3 regions of the Blautia sp. JLR.GB0024 genome follow, and region 1 is predicted to be linked to each of the others. Evidence: riboswitches for the same ligand, from Rfam matches in the RefSeq annotation. Region 1 holds a riboswitch; each other region holds the start of a gene.
The links. A riboswitch is a leader RNA that binds a small molecule or an ion and turns the genes downstream of it on or off. The one in region 1 is predicted to bind cobalamin.
Positions count from the first base shown of each region.

Region 1 (5,991 bases):
CGAGGTTAAATCCGTGCCCACGATCACCGGGAACCCGGATGCCTTTACCTCATCCACGATTAGATGTGCCTCTGTGCCGTGGTCTATGGTTATATCTATATTAAATTCCTTTGCAATGCGGATGGCGGTCAGTATGTCGTCCGCCCTGTGCGCATGGACCTTCATAGGGATCACACGCTGGAGCACAGGCATCCACGGTTCCTTCTCAAAGTCCTCCCTGTCAAGCCGGCCCCGTTCCTTGTCCTTCTGGTATTGCACTGCCTCCAAAAGTGTCCTGCGCAGAAGAGCTGCCTCCCCCATTCTGGTAGCCGGGCAATTTCCCTGCTCCCCGTAAGTAGTTTTTGGATTTTCCCCCAGTGCTGCTTTCATGGCTGCCGGGTTCAGTATCGCCATATTGTCCACACATCTGCCCTGGGTCTTCATAAACACAAACTGGCCGCCCACTACATTGGAGCTTCCCGGCCCGGTCATCACAGAGGTGATTCCTGCCTTGATCGCGTCATGAAATGCCGGGTCCATGGCATTAACAGCATCAATCGCCCGCAGTGCCGGCGTCACCGGGTTTGTCAGTTCATTGCAGTCATCCCCGATGGCACCCCATTTTTCCTCAGAGATTCCGATATGGGCATGTGCCTCGATCAGCCCCGGCAGCACCCAGGCACCATCCACATCCAGAACCTCTTCCCCCTTCTGCCTTTTATCCAGTGAGGACATGGTTCCCACCTCTGTGATCACCTTGCCCTCTGTTCTTATATATCCGCAGTCTACCGGTTTTCCGGTCATGGTAAATATTTTCCCATTAATTATCAGCATAAAATTCCCTCCTTTGCAGATACCTGACTTCTTTAGTATCCGCAGAGGAGGGCTTTCATATTCTTCTGCTGTTTCATTACTTTTATCTTATTTGCGGGCTTGAAGGCACATGCACCTGCTGTACATTTTCAAGCTTTTTCAAAATATAATACATCGGCTTATATAAGACCAGACAGACCACCACATTGCCGATGCAGTGCAGCACATCGAAATGCAGCCCTGAGATCCAATAGGCCAGACCACCGCCCACACCGCCTGATACAAAATACGGCAGCGCACACAGAAATCCAAAGGCCAGCCCATAGGCGCCGGCGATTATACTCCAGACCAACGGCGATTCACTCTTAACTACAAGTACGATCAATGCGAGAATGCTCCACACATACAGATAGTTGAACCACCAGATCCCGAACCCGTAGAAGACGCCTTCCAGCAGGGCAAACGCGTAGATAATAAAGAAAACCTTCTTTTTGTACACCTGTGTATACAGAATCACCAGCAATGTCACCACTTCAATATTGGGAAGAAAAGCCATACACACCTGTCCCAGAAACAAAATGGCTGTCAGCATTGCCATAATAACAAGAGACCTTGTTTTCATTGGTATTTCGCATCCTTTCAATCAATACCCCTCAGTCAGGGTCAGTTCAAAAGTATCCCCGTCCTCTATAGGCGTCTGGTCCGCTGATGTATTCACCTGTTCTCCGCCCTTTGTCAGGCACCACCACTGCTGTTTGGAATCGTCTGCTTTCTCACCGTCCACAGATGTCATGAAAAGCCCGTACTGGCCTTCCTCACCTTCCACCAGATTCTCAGCCTGGATCACCGCTCCAAGATATGCCTCGTCAGTCGCATAACTGAACTCCTTCTCACTGCCGTCTCCGTGTACTACTTTTACTGTGACGGTTTTGTCACCCTCCGCTCCTTTCGGCATGAAATTTTTGTAAACCAGGAGCAGGACTGCGCATACGACGACCAGCGCTATGGCTCCTATGATTACTTTTTTGCTGTTGTTCTTTTTCATGTTGTTCTCCTTTGCCTTTTGTAGAATCTGCTGCCGCACCCAGCACCCGCTGCCGGTATGAATAAAGTGCACTAAAAAAACAGACTCGCTTCTATATACGGGCCTGTCACGGAATCATTATGATGAATCTGTAATCAATCCGGAATGCACGGCTTTGTACGGAAGCTCCATTCCATCCGGCGGCAGGTATCCTGGCTTTGGAATACTATATTCCTTCACAGCGACCACATCGCTCAGGATTTTCACCTGATTCCCCTGTCGGCAGATTGTCATGTTCAACGGCCAAATATTCTCTGCACCGTTTATATTAGTTTTATCTTATCATACTGAGTGCTAATCGTCAAACTACTTTACTCAAACTTTGCACATAGATTGTAAAAGTTCAGCCTTCCGCTGTCCCGTGAAGTGCTGCCTTGCAATTACAAGGCAATCCCGAGACAGCCACGCGCCAGGCTGCGGTCTTTGCAGTCTGTGTATATGATTTCTATTTCTGTCCGTATTCCAAAATTTTCACTACCCGCAGCAAATCCCCATCCTCCCCTACATTCCCCGGAAAGATCACATAGGGAAGTCCCGGAAATCTGCTCTCCTCTCCGGTCACCCACACCGGTATCCCGGGAAGAATCTGTCCCGGTACAAAAGCTTTCCTTACATTCAGCGCTTTGGTTCCGATATTGCTGGATGTGATCCCCCCTTTTGCCACCAAATATTTCGGTCTCACGCTGAGAGATGCCACGATTTCGGTCACAGCATCCGCTATCCGTACAGACAGTCTGAGGTTCTCTTCTCTGTCTCCGGAGAGCGCATGGATCACTCTGCGGCTGGTATAGACCACCACACTTTTCCCTGAGGCCAGTATTCTGCTGCATTCTTCACTGATCCTTTGGCACTCACTTATAAGCATTACTTCATGGGCGGCTGTCTCAGCATGAAACTCCAGAAAGGACAGTTCCTTACACTTTTTCAGCTCATTCAACTGCCTGGTGGTCTTATCTACATGAGAACCTATCACTATCAGACCTCCGTACCCCTTTTTTTCAACATGCAGTTCCCGGGACGTCAGCATAGGTTTCTCCGTAATGCCTCCCAGTATCTGCACTGCGGAGGCGGCTGTCCGCAGCAAAAACCGTTTTTCTCTTTTCCATGCCGCCCAAAAAGCCACGGCAAACACCTTCAGATCACCGTAACAGGCTGCATTCACAACAACCCTGCCAAAATCCTGTACCCCCATAAGCTTTTCGGTTATTTCATCCACCTTCCCCTCTCTCAATTCATTCAGAGAGATGGAAAGTACAGACTCTTTTCTCACCCTGCCGCAGCTTTTTTCCTCCACCCATTCTTTCAGGTCAGAGCTGCGATAACCAAACGTAGCATCCCTGGCAAATTCGGTATCTCCTGCCGGAATCAATTTTCCTTCCCTGTTTTTCACATAGTGAATATCACGAATCGTAAATCGTCCGCCTTCTTCAAAAAAAGGACAGAGTATCTCCCCGTCCACCCTTAGTCCCTTCTGTTCTAATCCCTCTCTGAGCGCATCCGTCTCCGCGGGATAATGACCTCTCAGGGTTGAATCACCCCTGCTCACCAACAGAAAATCCCTGCCGGTCTCCTCAGACACCTCCATTACATTCGCTGCAATTTCCCTCTGTATCGTGACCGACCTTTCCTGCCCCATACTACGGGAATTTGTCAGAATATAAAATACCCTTTCATCCCCGGCAAATCCCTGTCGGATACTCTCTTTATCCCAATGTGTGTACACGTAAACCCCGTGTACGGTCTGAATCCCCGTGGGATCATCATCCAGGACCACAATCTTGACGCCGGCCTCCTCCACTGCTTCTCTGTATCCCTGCTCTTCTTCCCCAAGGAAATCACTGTCCGGAAATATATCTTTATCTTTTATATCAATCATGCATCTTCTCCCTTCTGCATTATCCCATATCCGCTGCCTGATTATGTTAAAAGAGGCGGGACTCTATTCGCTCCACGCCTCTTTCTCTTCTCTCATTCTAATAGGTATCCAGACACGCCTCAGCCGCTGTCCCGTAAATGAATCCCTGGGGAATCATTGCCGGCTGTTCCGGTTTTGTGGTCATGTGATACATTTTCTCCTCTTTACAGCTTATGCCGATCCCATCAATGATCTCAATGGCATGAAGCCCCAGCTCCGCACTGCAGCGGTGCGCCCTGTTATTCCGGATGGCCCATGCCATATCCGCCACACCGATTCCACGGAAACTATCTCTCCAGGTTCTCTCTTCTCCAGACATGTCAGCTGTCTCAGGGGTAAACTGCCCGTATCCATGAGTCAGAGGCATGGATGCTGTCTCCTCCCCTCTCTGTCCTCTGGCCAGGAGTACCGGGCCATAGAAGTAGTTGGGATCCTGGAGGATCAGTGTACCTTCCGTTCCGTAGATCTCCAGACGGGCTGTCTGCTCTCTGTGGCTGTCACTGATGGCAGTAAAAGTGCCATAGCAGCCATTATAAAAGTCCAGCGCTCCGGTTAAGGATGTAGGGAATTTCATATCAAAAGGCTTGTTGTATCCCGGATTTCTGGGATTGCGCTGCATATCCTGCTCATGGAAGGCCTTTGACAATCCGTTTACCCTGGCTACGGGCCCCAGCAGGTGGATCAGTGCATGGAGGTAATAGCATCCCATATCATAGGGCAGACTTCCCCCCGCCGTGAACACAAAGGGCAGGTTGGGATGGTTCTCATCCTGGGTCAGATTATAGCACCTTGCCACCATAGCCTGGGCGTTCACCGGCTCCCCGATCAATCCCTTGTCGATCAAGTTCCTGGCTGTCTGAAGACCGCCTCCCAGGAAAGTGTCCGGGGCCTGTCCGATGCGCAGCCCTTTGCTCTTTGCCAGGTCATAAAGCTCCTTTGCTGAGACAAAATCTGTGGACATCATTTTTTCGGAAAATACATGCTTTCCTGCCTCCAGCGCCTTTTTGGTAATCTCATAATGAGACAGGGGATAGGTCAGGTTCACTACGATCTCAATGTCCGGATCTTCCATGATTTCATCCACAGTCATCTGGCGGATGTGGAACTGCTCCGCACGTCTTTTGCTTCTCTCCTCCACCACATCGGCAATCCCAACCACCTCTGTGATGTGAAATGTTTCCGTCATATTTTTCAGATATGTATAACTGATCCCACCGGCGCCAATCACACCGACCTTTACTCTATCGACCATTGTCAGTCCCCCTTCTTTCTCTGTATGCGTCTGTCACTTATCATTCAAAGACAACGCCTTTATATTTCTTCAAAGCCCTGATTCCAAACTCCGCAGCTTTCATCATATCTTCTCTGTAAGCACTATTGGCGCTGCTCAGTTCGATAAATCCGTATTCCACATCGCAGTACCGGGCTGCTGCATCCAGAACAGACTGGATATCCATCACACCTGTGCCGATATCTGTAGCCACGTCAATGTTGTATTTTCCCATGAATGCCCCGTCTATCACCGGGTTTTTGGGGACACTGTCAAAGAAACTCCTGTGTTCCATATACTTGGGATGGAAATCATCCACGTGCAGCATTTTTACTCTGTCTCCAAACTGCTTCAGTATCTCCACAGGCTCCTCACCGCCCCTGTACACCCACATGGTGTCAATCTCAAAATTTACATATTCCGGGTCTGTATTCTCCACCAGAATCTCCAGCGCAGATTTTCCCTCAAACTTCTGGAACTCATGGGCATGGTTGTGGTAAATGTACCGGATGCCGTTTTCCTTGCAGAGCTTTCCGGTCTTATTGTACTCTTCACAGCGCTTCAGCACATCCTCGCTGCTCCTGAAAAAGTCTGACGCCAATACCAGATAATCCCCGCCTATGATGTGGAGTATGTCAATCTCTCTGTGAATATCATCACTGATATTGAAATGTTTGGACGGATGACAGATGCCCAGATCATCCATCATCTTTTTAAGCTCTGAAAGCTCTGGTTTCAGCTCCGGCGTAAACATAGTTCCCGCTGACTCCAGATACCGGTATCCATAGCCAGCCAGTTTTTTTAAAGTTCCATAGGTATCACTCAAAAATAGGTCCGTCACGGAACACGCCTGTAGTCCACCTTTTATCACTATAATCCCTCCTAATTTCACTGTGTGGCGGCCCGGCAGTTATCTGCCTTAGCACCCCT
Region 1 covers NZ_JBANBF010000002.1:298,568-304,558, reverse strand. Annotated here, with positions in the region: gene V8Q34_RS05490 (amidohydrolase) at 1-813, opposite strand, end outside; gene V8Q34_RS05485 (hypothetical protein) at 896-1,414, opposite strand; gene V8Q34_RS05480 (DUF4430 domain-containing protein) at 1,436-1,837, opposite strand; cobalamin riboswitch at 2,002-2,155, opposite strand; gene V8Q34_RS05475 (four-carbon acid sugar kinase family protein) at 2,322-3,752, opposite strand; gene V8Q34_RS05470 (Gfo/Idh/MocA family protein) at 3,850-5,043, opposite strand; gene V8Q34_RS05465 (sugar phosphate isomerase/epimerase family protein) at 5,084-5,932, opposite strand; gene V8Q34_RS05460 (Gfo/Idh/MocA family protein) at 5,990-5,991, opposite strand, start outside.

Region 2 (5,991 bases), on a different contig from region 1:
CCAGACTTCCCGGCAGGATGGCCACCGGCTCTTTTGTCTTGATAAGCAGGTTCTGTCCGTCCACCTCCATGGATGCAGGCTCAAAGAAGGAGACTGCCCTGTCGCTGAGCTCAAAGGTACGTTCCAAGGATGCTTTCACAAGCTCTGGTGTCATGTCATCCCCATTAGAGAACTTGACTCCCTCACGAATCTTAAACGTCCAGGTGAGCTGGTCCTCGCTGATCTCCCAACTCTCTGCCAGGCAGGGCACGATCTCGCCGTTTTCATCAAAACGCACCAGCGTCTCCCCGACTCCGTATCTGGACACCACCCAGCTGAAATACTGCTCTGTAGGCTCCAGAGTATCCGCAAAGCTTGTAACGCCTATGGTGATCTCACCGCCGTCTCCGCCTGTTTTATCTAAGGCGGAGTTCTCCCCGGAAGCTGCCGTATCCTCTGTATCCGCCTTTTCCCCGGCGCTGTTTCCGCAGCCTGCCAGCAATCCCGCTGCAAGACTTCCCGCCAGCAGGGCACACATGATTTTTCTGTAAAATTGATCCATATCTCTTTTCTCCTTCTGTTTTACTCTTGTTTTGGGTCCAGGATATCCCGGATACTGTCGCCCAGCATATTGAAGACGACCACAACGACTACAATGGCAATGCCGGGATAGATCATCAGCCAGGGGGCTTTGGATATGTAGGTTCTGCCCTCATTGAGCATCAGCCCCCATTCCGGGGTGGGCGCCTGCGCCCCGAATCCCAAAAAGGACAGGGATGCCAACTCCAGCATCATGGTCCCAATATCTGTGGCTGCTGTCACCACCATGGTTGTGATCATGTTGGGGATCACATATTTCATAATTATGCTGCCCCTTTTCGTTCCTGTTACAACAGCCGCATCAATATACAGGTTCTGTTTGATCTTCAGGACCATACTGCGGGCAAGTCTGGCATATTTTGTCCAGCTCACAGCCGAGATGGCAATAACGGCATTTACCATATTTGGCCCCAGAAGACCTGCTATGGCGATTGCCAGCACCAGACCGGGAAAGGAGATCATCATATCCGCAATCCGCATGATCACAGCGTCCACAGCTCCGCCAAAATATCCCGCCAGAATTCCAAGAGCAGTCCCCACCACAAAGATGACCGCCACCAGACACAGCGTCATGGTCAGGGATGACCTGGTTCCGTATATAACTCTGGAGAGCACGTCCCTCCCCAGCTTGTCAGTTCCCCAGACATAAGTGCTCCCCGGCTCCTTTAGAGAATCACTCATCACAGCATCATAGGGGTCCCGCGGAGCGATCCAGGGTGCAAAGACAGCTATTGCCGCAATTGCCAGGGCCAGAAGAAGAAAGACGGTAAACTGTTTGTTGTTCTTCAAAAATCTTAATACCTTCAAATCACCGCTCCTCCTTTAATCTGGGATCCAGACGGGTATAGGAAAGGTCAACCAGCAGATTGATTCCCATGTAGAGCAGTGCGATCCACAGCACATAGCCCTGTACCAGGGGATAATCCCTGCAGGAAATGGCTTTTACCGCCATACTGCCCATGCCCGGCCAGTTGTAAATGATCTCCACCACTGCGGTTCCTCCCAGAAGACTTCCCAGGGAAAGACCCAGCAGGGTCACCAGCGGCAGCATGGCATTTGGCAGCACATGCTTCCACAGAATTGTTCGCTCCCTGATTCCCCGCATGCGGGCACCCGTCACATAATCCTGGTTCAGTTCCTCCAGAACAGCTATCCTCACCTGTCTTGTGTATTTTGCGGACATGGCAATAGCCAAAGTCACGGCGGGAAGGATCAGGGATTTGAAATCCGTGCTTCCCCCGGAAACGGTTACCCACCGCAGCGTCACACCGAATATACTCAGAAGGATCAGTCCGATCCAGAAATTCGGAACCGATACTCCAAGGAAGGTCAGCGCCCGCACCAGATAGTCCACCCATTTATTCCGGTAGACTGCTGATAAGATTCCCAGCGGAACGGATATCAGCACCATGATGACCAGAGAAGCCAGCGCCAGTTCCAGTGTGGGCCAGAAACAGGATACCAGTTTGTCCACCACGGGAACCTTCATAGAATAAGAAGTTCCCATATCTCCGGTCATCACTCCCTTCAGCCAGGTTCCGTACTGCACCAGAAACGGTTTGTCGAGTCCCAGTTCAGCCCTTGTCTTTTCCAGAAGTTCTGGCGTGGGCACATTGCCGCACTCTGTTAACATGATCTCCGCCGGATCCCCCGGCGACAGATAGGTGAGTCCAAATGTAAAAAAACTGATTCCCATCAGTACGATCACAATCTGGACCAGCCTTCTGCCTGTGTTTTTCTTGTTCAACCTTTTCACCTCCATTGTTATTAACAGCTCTGAGATATCTGCGGTCCGCATCGCTGCCGGATGCAGTCGCGTTCCTTCTGCGCATCAAAAAAGGACAGCCCGATACACAGACTGTCCCTAACTCTCAAAATTTACCTAAAAATGCAGAATCCTGCCCTTATTTCAAGAGTTCCCATCAGCCGTGCGAAACATCTTAAAGATATAAGCAGTTCTCCTGACTTCAGTTCAGCGCACCCGGATACCTTCCCGGACTTCTGTCCAGTGGCATAACATCTGAGCGCTCCCTGTCACAGTGGCGGGACCGTACCGGACTTGCACCGGTTTCTCTTTTCATGCTGCAATAGCAACTTATATCCTGTATGATCAATCTCTAAGTCTTTATTATACTTGAATATTTATGGATTGCAACTCTTTATACATCACAATTTGTTATAGATAAAAATTTCCCATCCATTATCTATCCGCTTCATTTCAAATAAATACCGAAAAAGCCCTTGCAATCTGGAAAAAATCTGTTATAATAATATCTTGTCAGAGAGAACTGACATATCTAAATAAAACATGGACGGTTTCCCGAGTGGCCAAAGGGGACAGACTGTAAATCTGCTGCAAATTGCTTCGGTGGTTCGAATCCACCACCGTCCATTTTATCGGATAGGTTCGCCTATCCGATATCTTTTGCCGCAGTGGCGGAACTGGCAGACGCCCGGGACTTAAAATCCCGTGGGTAGTGATACCCGTACCGGTTCGATTCCGGTCTGCGGCAGTAATCAGGAAAGGCTTAAACAAGTAATTGTTTGAGTCTTTTTTGTGTTGTATAACTGCCGCAACAGTGACTACAGAGAAGTTACCTATAGTTGCGTACTATATCAAAGCCATTACTGTATGAATTTCATATCCACACCATTTGCATAGAGCAGTGTGGCACAACTATAGTGTAGATCGTGGATTCTGATACGCTTTAGCCCCGTTTCCTTTGTGCCTGTGTCCGTCTCCCGGATACCGCACCAGCAGAACATGGCTCAGGTAAGCGTAGTTCGTTAAATATTAATAATATATATGTTCCAGATATTTTTTCTATGGTATGATATAAATATAGAATTATACAATACTCGGCTTAAAATGTTGCGACAGCAATTTATATATTGAGTATACTTTGTTTGAAGGGAGGGAGATTTTTGGATTTATTAACCCGTATGGATTTGGCACTCGCGTATGTGGAGAATAACCTGACAGGTGAGATCGATCAAGAAGTGCTGGCACGAATTGCCTGTTGTTCAATTTATAACTTCTCTCGGATGTTTTCATTTATTACCGATATTTCGCTAACGGAATACATTCGCAGAAGGAGGCTGACGATGGCAGCAATGGAACTGCAGCAAGGTGGCAATATCAAAGTGATTGATCTCGCTTTAAAGTATGGTTACGATTCGCCGGTTTCATTTTCACGTGCGTTTCGAACACTCCACGGGGTTACACCGACGGAAGCGCGCGCTGGTGGTGTAACACTTAAAGCATACCCAAGAATTTCTTTCCAAATTTCAGTCAAAGGAGAGAAAAGAATGGATTATCGCATTGAAAACAAAGAGGCATTTCAGGTTTTTGGCTACGAGGGTATTTTTAATACAGATGGAATAGGTGTGAATGCAGATATTCTGCATGATAACGCTGTACACCCAAACAATCCTCATGAGCTTTGGAATCAAAATTACGTGAACGGTGCATATGAAAAACTTGCGGCAGATGCCGGTGATTTACCTCTGTTTGTCAGCCCCGGCTTATGCAAGGTACATGGGGTATGTGATTATAAACAAACGGAACCCGGGACATTCGCATATATGCAGTGTGCATTCAAAAATAAAAACAGCAAGGTTGACGGATATACAGTTGCGAATATACCTGCGAGCACATGGGTAATATTTCCGTCTGAAAAGTTTAAATGGGATAATGTTGTCGAAGTTATAAATAACTTGCATAAGCGTTTTTTTTCTGAATGGCTTCCTACCGCTGAATATGAGCAGGTGAATGGTATGAACTTTGAGATTTACGGCGGGGATTCCGATATGGGCTACGTTGAACTGTGGTATGCAGTAAAGAAAAAGGTATAGCAAACGTGAATGGGCTGCTCTGCAATATGTGGGGCAGCCCCAGTTCTCTTTAGAAATTAAAACGTGAATTACTTGCAAAATATAAAGTGTTTTTCATTCCATTAATTACTAATAATAGTTAAATCATGCACAGATTATAGTTATCTGCACAGATGATGAAACTGTAATAGTTCGATTCCGGTCTGCGGCATGATAAAAAGACCGGCACATTCAGCCGGTCTTTTTGTATGCTTTTAATCATTTCTTCTGTCTTTATCCACAACACATTTAATCACCATGGCTCCGTGGGAGGGCACTCTCATCCGCACAACTCCGCCCTTACAGACATGAATCTTCTTAATCAGGCTATAGCCGAAGTCACCGGTCACGATGAGCTGTTTAAAACGCGCTTCCCTGCTCCTGGATATCCCCAGCTCCCAGACAGACAACTCCACCATCTTGGTCTGGTCACTGTTGTTCACAGCCACCACAGTTTTTTCCCTGTCCGTAAATCTGCCGTAGCACAAAAGCTGGTAATCATTTGCCAGGAACTTTAAAGAGCCGTCTATCAGCTCCCGGTTCCCCTTGTGAATGGCGATCATGTCCCTGTGGAACTGGATCAGTTCCCTGTCCTCCCGGCCCCAGGGATATGTTCTCCGGTTGTCCGGGTCCGTGAATCCGCACAGTCCGGCTTCATCTCCGTAATAGATCGTGGGTGCACCGGGCCATGTCATCTGCATGACTACCGCTTCCCTGAAAACTGCCTTGTTGATGTCCTGCCCTGCTGCCTCGGAACCCAGATGCGCCACACGGCCCACCTTGTGGTTTGTCCTTGTAAGGAAACGGGAATGGTCATGGTTGGACAGTTCATTCATGGCAGTCATCAGAGACGGTGCATAAAAGCTTGCCATATGATACTGCATGGCACTGATAAAACAGTCGCTGTTGCCATACATCCCCTCACTGTACTCGTCACTGTGCTTTTCCATTCCGGTCAAAAACCAGGTGACCGGCTCCATAAAGGCATCATAGTTCATGACAGTATCCCACTGGTCACCCTGGAGCCAGGATTTTGCCTCACCATAGTGCTCGGCCAGAATAATAGCCTCCGGATTGGCTTCTTTCACATTCTTTCTGAAATCCCGCCAGAACTGGTGATTATATTCATTGCTGTGTCCCAGATCCGCTGCCACATCCAGACGCCAACCGTCCACATTATAGGGCGGTGATACCCACTTCCTGGCAATCTTCATAATATATTCATACAGCATGGGGGAATCCTCGTAGTTCAGCTTAGGCAGTGTATCATGCCCCCACCAGCCGTCATAAAACTGGTTATACGGCCAGTCAAATTCATTGTGGAAACGGAAAAACGTGCGGTAGGGACTATCCCCTGTAATGTACGCGCCCTTCTCGTATCCCTCCTGGTGCTCATATATCCGCTCCCTGTCAAGCCATTTGTTGAAGGAACCACAGTGATTGAACACGCCGTCCAGAATCACCTTCATACCTCTTTTGTGCACTTCCTCCACAAATCTGGCAAAAAATTCATTGCTGGCCTCCAGGTTCTCATAATCA
Region 2 covers NZ_JBANBF010000004.1:441,559-447,549, reverse strand. Annotated here, with positions in the region: gene V8Q34_RS12955 (ABC transporter substrate-binding protein) at 1-541, opposite strand, end outside; gene nikC (nickel transporter permease) at 562-1,386, opposite strand; gene nikB (nickel ABC transporter permease) at 1,388-2,326, opposite strand; cobalamin riboswitch at 2,514-2,693, opposite strand; tRNA gene V8Q34_RS12940 (tRNA-Tyr) at 2,890-2,971, shown strand; tRNA gene V8Q34_RS12935 (tRNA-Leu) at 3,007-3,092, shown strand; gene V8Q34_RS12930 (AraC family transcriptional regulator) at 3,505-4,434, shown strand; gene V8Q34_RS12925 (glycoside hydrolase family 13 protein) at 4,668-5,991, opposite strand, start outside.
Region 2: it holds a riboswitch for cobalamin, as region 1 does, so the genes downstream of both, nikB (nickel ABC transporter permease) here and V8Q34_RS05480 (DUF4430 domain-containing protein) in region 1, are expected to answer to the same signal.

Region 3 (5,991 bases), 130 kb from region 1:
AGGAATTTGACGACGCGGTACGCGTAGTAGCCTCCAAACGCCTGAAACGCACCCATGTAAAAACCATGCCCTATCCGGGCTATCCCACAGACATGCAGCCCCAGTTTACTGTGGCACTGACACTGGCGGAGGGGACAAGCATTGTGACGGAGTCCATTTTCGAGAACCGTTTCAAATACGCGGACGAGCTCTCCCGTATGGGAGCCAGCATCAAGGTGGAGGGCAATACAGCCATTATTGACGGCGTACACAAACTGACCGGTGCCAGGGTAAGTGCGCCCGATTTGCGCGCGGGAGCGGCTCTTGTCATTGCAGGGCTTGCGGCAGAGGGAATCACCATTGTGGACGATATTGTTTATATCCAGAGAGGATATGAGCGTTTTGAAGAGAAATTAAGATGCCTGGGAGCAGAGATTGAGAAGGTTTCCAGTGAAAAGGATATACAGAAATTTCAGCTTCGTGTAGGATGAATCCATAGGCTGGCTTTTTTAGCCAGCCTTTTTCATGCGGGAAAATATAATTGACAGATATCGGATGCTGTGCTAAGGTAATCATGTGTATAAATTCCATATCAGCTTACCGAGTGCACCGGGATTCAGTTTTGCCCTCTTAAAAAATTCCGGTGAAAAGGGAATCAGGTGAAAAACCTGGACGATCCGGTCACTGTGAGCAGGGAGCGAAGCGCAATGAGCCATTGTATAAGAAATTATATGAGAAGGAGCGCTGAACGGAGATCTGCGAGTCAGGAAACCTGCTTGGATAAGTAAAAGGTTGAAACTTCCGAAGAAAGTTTCCTATCCATTATGATATTTGATATGGAATGCCTGCCTGGAACGTGAACGAAACAGGAACCTGTGTGAGGAATTTATGCATCCATAAAAGCAGGGGGTCACCGGGGACGATCGTGTATCTATACATTTCCTCCGCACCCCAAATGTATAGATTATTGGGTAATCTCAATAATCATGGATTGGTCTGACACGAATCGGCCTATGGGCCTCCTGCAGGAAAAAATAGTGTATACGGCTGCTGTGGGATTACTGCCTGACAGCAGCTTTTTTGCTTCAATGGGAAATGAACGCAGACAGCACTGCCCCGGTGCGGAAATACGGCTTAGGAAAATGACCACAGGCCAGGTTATATCGTTTGGCTGTTTTGGAGCAAAACCGGAATGAAGGGATCAGAAGGGAGAATCGGTAATATGCGGGAACAAGACTTGATTGCAGCAGCTGAGGAAGCGGGGTTTGCAAAAGCCGCCGTGATGAACACGGAAGATTTGGAATTTGAACATGAGTTCCGCAGGTTCTGCGAACAGAACGACTGTGGAAATTATGGCAATAACTATGGATGTCCACCCTACTGCGGAACCCCGGAGGAGATGCAGAACAGAGTCATGCGGTACCGCCAGGCGGTAGTTTTCCAGTCCAGAACCCCGGTTAACAACATCTTTGATGATGCGGAGACAAAACAGATCAAGAAGATACACACCCGGATGACACTGCGCACAGTAGAAGAACTCAAGAGAAAAGGACTGGATGAGGACGGTATGTTCATCATGTGCGGACCCTGCAACCTGTGCGACGTATGTAATATGCCGGAAGGAAAACCATGCGTGCAGGAGCAGAATCGCTTTTCCTGTCTGTCTGCGTACTGTATAGATGCGGCGAAAATGGCGAAACACTGCAATATGGATATGCAGTGGAATGGGGATGTGGTTTCGTTTTTTAGTATGTATCTCTTTGATAAAAAATAAAGAATAACGGATTACAGAGAAGATTAGATACGGAGCAGTCCGGGCTCATAATTACATGAATTTTAGATGGTACTTCGTAAATGGAGTACCATTTTTTGTAAGGTTTGTATCATATCTGCTGATCGAGACAGACCAATCTCAAAAGTTGGTAAATATTCACAAAATTTAATGACAAATTTCGCATATTATAGACAATTGCCAAAAGCGATTGTATAGATTATAATACAATTATCAAACGTGCACGGACACGGCGTAGGAGAAACCATGAAAGTTACAATCCGAGAAGTCGCAGAAGCAGCGAATGTATCAAGAGGGACAGTGGACCGGGCCTTAAATCACAGACCGGGTGTAAATCCGCAGGTAGCGGAAAGAATCATAAAAATAGCAGATGAGCTGGGGTATAAGCCCGATATGGCAGCCAGAACACTGGCAAATAAAAAGTATACCAAGACAATAGGAGTAATCCTTTGTTCGGAAGGCAATCCCTTTTTTAATGATGTTATCAATGGTGTCAACAACGCACTGGAGGAAATGGGGCACTTTGGAATACAGAATATTGTCAGAAAGATTAAAGGGTTTGACGCAGACCTTTTACTAAAAGAAATAGATGGACTTCTGGCAGAAAAAATATCTGGTCTTGTAATAACTCCGGTTAATTCCCAAAATGTGGCACATAAGATCCAGGAATTGGAAGACGCAAATATACCGGTAGTAACTATAAATACAGACATATCCAGTGTAAAACATCTTGCGTATGTGGGGTGCGATTATATAACCAGCGGATGTGTGGCAGGTGAACTGCTGGGTATGATGAGCAATGGATTCGAGGAACATGTCGCCCTGATCATCGGTTCCAGTATGGTCATGGCACAGGAGCAGCGTCTCAGGGGAATAAAGAAAACTCTGAAAAGGGATTACAGTAATATAACAGTGGAAGCAGTTATTGAGAATGACGACGATGACCAGAAATCATATGAACAGGTGAAAGCGCTGCTGAAAGAGAAGCCTGAACTGACTACGATCTGTTTTGCATCAGCAGGTGTGGAGGGTGGTATAAAGGCCGTCCGTGAGTCGGACTGCGGAAGAAAGCTCCGTATAGTAACGTATGACCTTACGGATATTGTGCGGGAAAATTTGAAATCCGGTGTTGTCTCAGCCACCATTTGTCAGGAGCCCTTCAGGCAGGGATTTCTGGGAGTTGAAATTTTAGGGCGTTATCTTTTATATGGCACAAAACCAAAGGAATCTACAATAAAGACGCATATATTTATAGCAACAAAATATAACTTATGAAAAATTCTCTTTATCCGATCAAGGGTAAAGAGAAAAAATTTAACCTTTATCGTGCACGGACACGAAAGAAAAGATTAGTTTTAAGCGTATGCTTTTACTAATAAATTTCAAAGGGTTTTATGAAACTCGAGATAGTAAAATTCTTTGATGAACTACATTGGAGGAGGAAGAAAAATGGCAACCAGCAGAGAAAGGCTGAATCAGACACTGAATCATATTGAGCCGGAAGAAGTGGTCGTAGATATGGGGGCGACACCAATTACCGGAATCAATGCAAATGCTCTTGACCGGTTAAGGAGGGCACTGGGCCTGGAGGAAAAAAGAGTAAAGATCAACGAACCTCTTCAGTTATTGGGGGAAGTGGAAGAGGATGTTCGTCAGAAACTGCATCTTGACTGTGTGGAAGTATCCACAGGCATGAATATGTTCGGATTTTCCAATTCGGGCCGTAAGCCCTGGGTATTGCAGTCCGGTCTTGCAGTTGATGTTCCCTTGAATTTTAATACCACAGTAGATGAGACAGGTCGTACATATCTGTATCCCCAGGGGGATTTAAGCGTACCGCCATCCGGTATGATGCCAAAAGGAGGATTTTTCTTTGACAACATTACCAGAGGAAATATCGAGTTTGATGAAGACACAGACAGTGCGCGGGTGGATTTTAAGGATGACTTTGCTGTCATTACAGATGAACAGCTGGATGAACTGAAACGGCAGTGTGACTACTACTATAACAATACAGATTACGGAATTGTTTACAGCGGTGCCATAGCCTCAATAGGTGATTTTGCAACGGTTCCCGGACCGAATGTGAAATATCCGAAAGGAATCAGGAACCTGTCAGATTTTATGATGGCACATCATGTATGTCCGGACTATATCCATGAGATTTTTGAGATGCAGGTGGAGACGGGACTAAAAAATGCAGAATTGATCCGCCAGGCCTGCGGCGACAAAATCCAGGTGATTTACATATCAGGGACAGACTTTGGAACTCAGAACGGGCCGTTTATGTCATTGGATTCGTTTAGAGAATTTTACAAACCGTATTATAAAAGAATCAATGACTGGGTGCACAAAAATACAAATTGGAAAACATTTTATCATACATGCGGCGCAGTCATGACATTTTTACAGGACTTTTACGAAGCAGGAATGGATATTCTGAATCCTGTTCAGCTCTCAGCCAAGGGAATGGATGGTAAGATCCTGAAGGAAGAGTGGGGTGATAAGTTTGTTTTCTGGGGTGGAGGTATTGATACACAGCATACTCTGCCTTTCGGTACACCGGATGAAGTATATCAGGAGGTAAGAGAACGCCTGGAACTATTTTCAAAGGGCGGCGGATTTATATTTAATACAACACACAATATACAAAGTCCTACAAGTGCAGAGAATATGCTGGCAATGTTTCAGGCAGTTGAAGATTTCAAGAATACGAAATAGGTCTCGTTTTGGAGAGGAAAGTGGGGAAAAACTATGAAAAAAATGGCGATGTTTTTGGGAACGGCAATGCTGATGACTACAATTTTAACCGGATGCGGCGGCACAAGCGAAGAGACAGATAATGGGGGGAAGGAAAATCAGGCGGATACAGGTACAGGGGGAGATACAGAGACAGTAACAGATACGAACTCAGATGATATTGTCATATGGGCATTTGCAGAACCACATGCGGAATATTTCAGATGGGTGACAGAGGAATATAAGAAGGAACATCCGGATGTTAATTTTACCATTGAGATCATGACAACAGATGCACTTTCTGAACGTTTGGCAGTGATCAATGCATCCGGGGGAGAAGGAGCCCCCGATTTGGTAGATCAGGAACAGGGGTTTTTCTCACGCTTTATGTCCGAGGAGCAGATGTGCTATTATCCTCTTGACGAATTTATGGAGCGGGACGATGTAACGGATAAGATGGTCAAGAACCGCTTGGACCTGTATGCTTATGATGGACATTATTACGGCCTGGAGCATGCTCTGTGTCCGGTGACTATGGCATACAGAAAAGATTTATTTGAGGAATATAATATTGAAATTCCAACCACATGGGAGGAATATAAAGCTGCAGCAGAGGAATTTGCAAAACATGATATTTATATTTCGGCAACAAAGGATATGTCAATGGGCGGCGAACTTGACGAGATTGTTTTACTTCTGCGCGCTGCCGGTCTGGACTATGTGGACGAAAACGGCAAACTGAATATTACAGATGAATTTAAAAACATTGTCATGGATTATGTCCAAATGCAGCAAAACGGAATGATGTATGCCTGGGAGACACAGGACGAGGCATGGCCGGTGGTAGCGGAAGATAAAGTGGCAACCTATTTTACCGCTGACTGGGCAGCAGGGTGGCTCAGGGATAATGTTCCGGAACAGAGTGGAAAATGGCAGATGGCACCATTGCCGAAGCTTACAGATACAGCTTCTGTGGTATCCGTCAGGGGAGGTACAGGCCTTTGTATGACAAAGTATACGGACAAAGATAAAGAGGAGCTTTGGGACTTCATGAAGTTTGCACAGCTGGATAAAGATAACTGTGTAAAGAAATACGAAATGATCGCATTATATCCACCGGTTTACGATGCCATGCCTGAATGTAACAGTCCGGTAGAGTATTATGACAATCAAAATCTTGGAGAACTCTATGAAAGCCTTGCAGACGAGATACCTGTACAGTATCAGGCAGACTGGAGAAATGCCTTTACAGAATCCTTTAATTCCAATGCCTACGATCTGGTAGAGGGAAATATAAGTATTGATGAGCTGACAGATATATTGACAGAGGCGGTGAATGATTATAACGAATCAAAATAACATACAGGAGGACATGTAAATATGAAGAGAAATAAACGAAAAATTATGCCGTATCTTTTCATATCACCGTTTTTTATCCTGTATGCGATCTTTGGATTATATCCTGCAGTTTCAGGTCTGAT
Region 3 covers NZ_JBANBF010000002.1:172,463-178,453, forward strand. Annotated here, with positions in the region: gene V8Q34_RS04970 (UDP-N-acetylglucosamine 1-carboxyvinyltransferase) at 1-470, shown strand, start outside; cobalamin riboswitch at 570-773, shown strand; gene V8Q34_RS04975 (DUF2284 domain-containing protein) at 1,172-1,753, shown strand; gene V8Q34_RS04980 (LacI family DNA-binding transcriptional regulator) at 2,018-3,046, shown strand; gene V8Q34_RS04985 (uroporphyrinogen decarboxylase family protein) at 3,221-4,492, shown strand; gene V8Q34_RS04990 (ABC transporter substrate-binding protein) at 4,526-5,869, shown strand; gene V8Q34_RS04995 (carbohydrate ABC transporter permease) at 5,891-5,991, shown strand, end outside.
Region 3: it holds a riboswitch for cobalamin, as region 1 does, so the genes downstream of both, V8Q34_RS04975 (DUF2284 domain-containing protein) here and V8Q34_RS05480 (DUF4430 domain-containing protein) in region 1, are expected to answer to the same signal.